2 regions of the Roseibium algae genome follow, and region 2 is predicted to be linked to the other one. Evidence: riboswitches for the same ligand, from Rfam matches in the RefSeq annotation. Region 2 holds a riboswitch; the other holds the start of a gene.
The links. Region 2 has a riboswitch for thiamine pyrophosphate ahead of V6575_RS02915 (ABC transporter permease). Riboswitches for the same ligand answer to the same signal wherever they lie in the genome.

Region 1: another riboswitch for thiamine pyrophosphate. It lies ahead of V6575_RS11975 (hydroxyethylthiazole kinase); the one in region 2 lies ahead of V6575_RS02915 (ABC transporter permease).

The regions. Positions count from the first base shown of each region.
Region 1 covers NZ_JBAKIA010000006.1:214,103-217,484, forward strand. The annotation lists gene sbmA (peptide antibiotic transporter SbmA) at 1-242, shown strand, start outside; gene V6575_RS11965 (DMT family transporter) at 411-1,436, shown strand; gene V6575_RS11970 (Lrp/AsnC ligand binding domain-containing protein) at 1,445-1,681, opposite strand; TPP riboswitch at 1,843-1,953, shown strand; gene V6575_RS11975 (hydroxyethylthiazole kinase) at 2,026-2,811, shown strand; gene thiD (bifunctional hydroxymethylpyrimidine kinase/phosphomethylpyrimidine kinase) at 2,808-3,382, shown strand, end outside.
Region 2 covers NZ_JBAKIA010000001.1:640,013-643,394, reverse strand. The annotation lists gene V6575_RS02920 (hypothetical protein) at 1-1,580, shown strand, start outside; TPP riboswitch at 1,651-1,756, shown strand; gene V6575_RS02915 (ABC transporter permease) at 1,904-2,659, shown strand; gene V6575_RS02910 (ABC transporter substrate-binding protein) at 2,686-3,382, shown strand, end outside.

The DNA.
Region 1 (3,382 bases), on a different contig from region 2:
TTTATATCCAGGCTGATAGTCTGTTCACCTATTTCATCCTTGTTCCGACGATTGTGGCAGCAACGATAACCTACGGCATTCTGCAGCAAATCCTGACGGCCTTTGGCCAAGTCTCCAATTCGTTCCAGTATCTGGTCAACTCCTGGACAACCATCATCGAGCTTTTGTCTATTTATAAGCGTTTGAAAGGGTTCGAAGCGGTTATTGACGAGAGGGACGCCGCCTTAATGGAAGTGCGCTAAGGGGCTGTCTTTCCGTTGAGACTCGGATATGTCTATAAGGGTTACTGGTGCCAGCATCTCTTGATGGCATAATGCTTTTCAGTTTCTTTTGAAAGACAGGGTGGCTCCTCGGGCCCGATGCCTCTCTCTGTCTGTTGATCTCGCATCGGTCCCTTTTGGACGTGAACCATGCCGCTCTCAGGCGACGCCTCGAAAGCCCCCGATGGACCGGCACCTGTTGGGCCCAAAAGACCAGCACCCGTTGGTATGACGCGTTCTGCGCCACTGCTCGGCATTTCATTGAAGGTCGGCTCAACCCTGGTTTTTTCCGTCATGGTGGTGGCACTTAAAATTGCTTCCGAGCGGATACCAGTTGGGGAAATCGTATTTGCCCGCAATTTTTTCGGCATGTGGCCGGTGTTGGCCATGGTGGCTTTTCGCGGCGAGCTGATGATTGCTTTTCGCACCTCCCGTCCGCTTGGACATTTGGGGCGCTCTGCCGTCGGAATGACGTCAATGATTTTGTCCTTCACGGCCTTTTCTTTGTTGCCGCTGCCTGACGCTACGGCCATTGGCTTTGCCACACCTCTTATCGTGGTGGTGCTGGCGTGGGCGGTTCTGCGCGAGACAGTAAGGATCTACCGCTGGAGTGCCGTTGGTGTTGGGTTCCTGGGGATTCTCGTCATTCTATCGCCCCATATCGGCGAAGAGGGGTATGGCGGCAGCCAGACAATCGGTGCCTTGTGCGGAGCAGGCGCTGCCTTTTTTGCTGCGTTTGCGATGATTTTCGTTCGCAAGCTTTGTGAGAGTGAACGTACTTCGACCATCGTGACCTGGTTTTCAGGCTGCGCGACTGTGTTTTCCCTGCTCACCATCCCGTTGGGCTGGATGGTGCCATCTCAGGCGTGGGTTGTGCCGGATATGGAGACCGCGGGGCTGTTGTTGCTGGTTGGCCTGTCCGGCGGCGTTGGTCAGATTTTGTTGACGCAGAGCTATCGGTTCGCCGATGCCTCGACGATTGCACCGTTCGATTATGCCAACATGATCTGGGCTGTAGCGCTGGGCTATTTTCTCTTTGCAGAGGTGCCCATGCCAGAGGTTCTTATCGGGGCGGGTATTGTGATTGCTGCCGGTGTCTTCGTGATTTACCGCGAGCATATTCTTGGCCTTGACCGGACGAAGAACCGGCGCGCATCGTCGCCTTCCAAGTCCTGATCTTGACGCTAAAACGCCTTGAAGGTGATGATCGTTTTTGTGTCCTGAATTCCAGCGATTGGGTGGACTTTCTGATTGACGAAATGGCCAATATCAGCGCCGTCCTCAACATAGAATTTCACCAGAAGATCATAATCGCCGCTTGTTGAATAGATTTCCGAGGCGATCTCTGCATCGCCAAGGGAATTGGCGACCTTGTAGGTTTCGCCAAGCTGGCATTTGATCATTACAAAAAACGGCGTCATGGGGAGCTCCCGACTTTATTGATTTCCATCGGAATGGCCCATTTGCAGACCGCAGTCAATCTGTTGTGCCTGGCGTCAAGTCTTTGGCCGCTCGTTTGGCGGAAGTGATCCAAGCTGGTGACTTGCTCTTGCAATCGACCGAATGACTTGCTAGCTGTCTCAACATCTCATGGGGGTGCCCGGCGGGTCTGTCCGGGCTGAGAGGCAATAAGGCCAACTCCTTGAACCTGATCCGGCTCATACCGGCGGAGGGATTTGAGATGAATGACCCGGCTTCCATAGCCTTAATGACGTGTATCTGGTGTTATAATCATGCTTCCTGTTTATTGTCGGGGAGGCGTTGAATGACGACCGTTCCTGTCTCCCTTACGAGTGATATGATTGCTGCTGCCTTGCATCAGCTCAGGCAAAATGCGCCAAAAGTTCACTGTGTGACGAATACGGTGGCCCAGTATTTCACAGCCAATGTTGTCCTTGCGATTGGCGCTGTTCCGTCAATGACCATCGCCGTTGATGAAGTGGAGGGCTTTGCTACCAATGCAGACGCCTTACTGGTCAACCTTGGGACGTTGGACGATACCCGAAGAGTTGCCATTCCCAAGGCAATGCGGGCTGCAAGAGACGCGGGGAGACCTGTGGTTCTGGACCCTGTAAAAGTGCACCGCTCCAAAGTTCGATGCGAATTTGCTGTGGGGCTTCTGGCTGAAAAGCCAACATTGCTGCGGGCAAATGAGGATGAGCTTGGAGCGTTGTTTCCAGGGGGGGCAACGTTCGGAGATATGGCCGACAAGGATCGGACATTGGCCATGAGTGGACGGCAGGATCTGATCGGTGATGGGCAGAAATGCTTGCGCCTTGATAACGGCCACCCTCTGCTGGCACAGGTCACGGCGACCGGTTGTGCCGGAGGCGCTGTCATGGCGGCATTCCTGACTGTCGAGCCGGATCCGGTTCTGGCCGCAGCCATGGGATTATCTGTCTTCAATATCGCCGGTGAAATTGCCGCAGAGCGTGCGCGTGGGCCGGGGTCGCTGGTTCCGGAGCTGCTAGATGCTCTCTATCTGCTGGATGCTGATCAGCTGGACGGGCGTTTGAAACTATCGGATTTACAAGAAGGAACAGGGTCATGACGGCGATTGCTGTGACCATCGCAGGCTCGGATTCAGGGGGAGGCGCCGGAATTCAGGCCGATTTGAAAAGCTTCTCCGCCAATGGTGTCTATGGCGCAAGCGTGATCTCTGCTTTGACGGCCCAGAACACATTGGGGGTTACCGCCATTCATGACGTGCCCGTTGAGTTCATTCGGGCGCAGATAGATGCGGTCTATTCAGACCTTGCCGTGAATGCGACGAAGATTGGCATGTTGTCTCAGCCTGAGGTCATACAGGCCGTGGCAAAGGGCTTGAGTGAGCATGAGACCGGGCCGGTGGTTCTTGATCCGGTCATGGTTGCTGCGTCCGGGGATCAGCTTCTTGCCGACATCGCCGTTGAAGTTCTGGTCAGCGAACTTATGCCTGCTGCTGATCTTGTCACGCCCAACCTTCATGAAGCCGCGCGGATGCTGAAGGCAGACGTTGCTGAAACCGAGGACGAAATGCTTCGGCAGGCCGAAAGCCTCCTGGAAATCGGAGCCCGCACCGTTTTGCTCAAGGGAGGTCACGGCGTTGGTCCTGAGAGCGCGGATCTGTTGTTGAGCCAGAG
Region 2 (3,382 bases):
CCGAGATCACAGCCGAACAGCTGCGTCTTGAAGAAGCCATTCGAAAGGTTGAAGCTGAAGCTGCACGCGAAAGCCTAGGGCTGATGCCTCAGGCGAAGCCCGCACCGCAGCCAAGCTCCTCAGAGCCTAAAGATACAGGTGCAGATGTCAGCCCGCCAATTGCTGAGCCTGTAGAGCAGCCTAAACCTGCTTTTGAAGCTCCTGCGGTTTCGTCTCGCGTGGAGCCAGAGCTGCGGCAACCTCATCCGCCTGTTTCACTTGCCTCTCCCTTGAAGGATGTGGTTGAGGAAGCTGGTAATCTTGGCGAAGCGTCGCATCAAGCGGTTCAAAACACCAAAGATGCAATGGCGGTCGAAGGACCGTCGGGACGTGATAAAGAACGGCAGGAACCTGCTTTCTCCGCTTCAAGCACTGATCAGGAAACTGAGGATGATGACTTAGCGGACGGCCGTGTTTTGCAGCGTGAGCCGCTGGTTTCTTCTGCCTCCGCCGACAATGGCCAAACCCAATCGCGCCGAAAATCGCGTGATCGTCAAAGAGCTTCTGCAACGCTGCCCGGCAACAGTGGAAAATCAAATTTCCTGCCTATAGCTCTTGTCGGAATCCTGATGGTCATCGTTCTTGTGATCGCGGGTGTTGTCTATTCCCAGCGAGACATGGTTTCAGACATGATGGCTGGAACGTCGAGTGAACCTGAAACCAGCGAAGATACCGCCCCTGTTGTTTCTGCACCTGTCGTCGAGACCGCTCCTGCGAAGACTGATGAAGCTTCGGATGCTGGCAAGAACGAAGACCGTTTGCTGGATGCCAGCGGAGAGCCAGCAGCTGCACCAGATGCGCGGACTGTGACCACGACTGTGATCACGCCTGGCGAACAAAGCGCGCCGCGCACTGTTATTCCTGCTGCGCCGACCGAGCCCGAAACGGCTACGCCTGAAGCATTGCCTCCAATGGATGCACCGGAAGTCGCAGCCGAAGACAGTGCGATTGCGGCGGTTACACCAGATACCGCCAAAGAGGTTGCTTCTATTGAGGGCGCGCAGAAGTCGATCCTCTATGAAGAGGGTGAAGATGCCAACGGGGCTGGGACTGCATCGCAGGGAACTGTTGTCTGGTCGGTCTCTGAAGCCGTGGATCTTGAGGGCGTGAAGCAGAGCGTTTTGAGTGCTGTTATCGAGATCCCGGAGCGGAATGTCTCCGTTGATATTCAGATCAAGCCGAATGATGATAAATCCTTGCCTGCGAGCCATTTGGTGGAAATCAAATTTGATTTTCCGAAAGATTTCCCTGCGGGCGAGATCGTGAATGTTCCTGGGCTTGTCATGAAGCCAACCGAGGAAGCACGGGGAGATGCCCTGATCGGGGCGTCGGTGAAAGTGTCTCCTGGCTATTTCTGGATCGCTCTGTCGAGCATCGAGAGCGAAATGGAGCGCAACATGGGCTTGCTGCGTGAACGCGGCTGGATCGATATTCCAATGTTGTATGAGAACGGAAAGCGCGGAATATTGACGCTTGAAAAAGGCGCGGATGGAACTGCTGCCGTTGAAAAGGCCGTTGCTGCCTGGCAAGCCGCCGGTTAGTTTTCTTTCCTCTGCTGTGAATTAATTCTTGCACCGGCTTGTTTTTATGAACGAGCCGGTGCATTTTTGTATTTGGTCCGAGGGGTGTTCCTGTACAGGAACTGAGATTGCTTTGAGCTGAACCCTTAGAACCTGATCCGGGTCATGCCGGCGAAGGGACGGAAGCCTTTAGCCTTATCCCGGATCTCCTATGTCGCTTTCGGTTCGTCCGAAGCTCGGAGATCCTGCTGTGTTGAATTTGTTGCGCGTTTACGCGTGTGCTCTCTTTGAAGGGCATCTGCATTCATTTGGTCGTCTACCTGGTCTCCTGGAGGTCAGGGAAGATGCGTGATTTTATTCTCGCGACAGCTCGCATAGTTGTCGGCATCTTGTGCTTTGTGGTGATGTGGGAGTTGCTTGTCCGGCTTCTCGAAATCCCGCCGTTTATGCTTCCCAGTCCTGCACGTGTTGCTGCTGCTTTTCAGGACCGCTGGGTTTTCCTTCTGTATCATGCCTCGTTGACAGCCTACGAGACATTTCTAGGCTTCGTATTCGGGGTTTTGGCAGGTACGATTTTGGCACTTGCTATGTGGCTTTCTCCACTCGCACGCCGAGCCATGTTGCCAGTTATTCTGGTGACCCAGGCACTACCTGTCTTTGCTATCGCGCCCATCCTTGTGCTCTGGCTGGGTTTTGGCCTGGCATCCAAGGTTGTCATGGCCGTGCTTGTAATCTTCTTTGCCGTCACTTCGACCTTTTTTGACGGCCTACGCCGGACAGACAGCGGGCTTGTCGATCTCGCCTGTCTTTACCGTGTGTCCCGGCTGAAGGAACTGATGTTCTTTCGTATTCCGGCTGCTCTTCCGGCCCTTGCATCCGGTATCCGCATTGCTGCTGTGTTTGCGCCTATTGGCGCGATTGTCGGCGAGTGGGTCGGGGCCAAGGGCGGGCTCGCTTTCATCATGCTTCAGAGCAATGCGCGGATGCAGGCGGACGTCATGTTTGCCGCGCTCATCCTGTTGGCCTTGATGGTTCTTACTTTACGCTTTTCCGTCGACGCACTTACGCGCCGAATGGTTCCCTGGCAGCTAGAAGACTGATGTTGCCATTCAATCGGAGTAATTTCATGAAAATACGCATCTACTCGGCAATAGCAGCCTTGGTTATGCTTGCAACGCCTGTGCAGGCCGCCGAGAAGCTGACAGTTCTCATGGACTGGTTCACCAACCCGGACCATGCACCTGTGATCGTGGCCCAGACGAAAGGCTTCTTTGAAGCCGAGGGCCTGGATGTTGAGCTGATTGAACCTGCTGATCCGTCCATGCCGCCCAAGCTTGTGGCTGCAGGCCAGGCAGATATTGCAATTTCCTATCAGCCAACCCTGCATGCGCAGATTGATGAGGGCCTGCCTCTCAAGCGTATCGGCACACTCGTTGCGACGCCGTTGAACTCTCTGATTGTTCTGGAAGATGGTCCGATCAAAGAACTGACTGACCTGAAAGGGAAAAAGGTTGGCTTTTCTGTCTCCGGCTTTGAAGATGCGATGTTGGGTCAGATGCTGAGATCTGTCGGACTGGAATTTGATGATGTTGAGCTAATCAACGTCAATTTCGCTCTGTCGCCTGCGCTGATGTCTGGTCAGGTCGATGCGGTCATTGGAGCCTATCGTAATTTTGAACTGACCCAGATCGAACTGGAAGGTAAAAAAGGGAAGGCTTTCTATCCTGAAGAAAACGGCGTTCCGGCATTTGATGAGCTTATCTATGTGGTTCACAAAGACAAAACTGGCGACCCGCGCTATGCAAAATTCATGGCGGCGATTG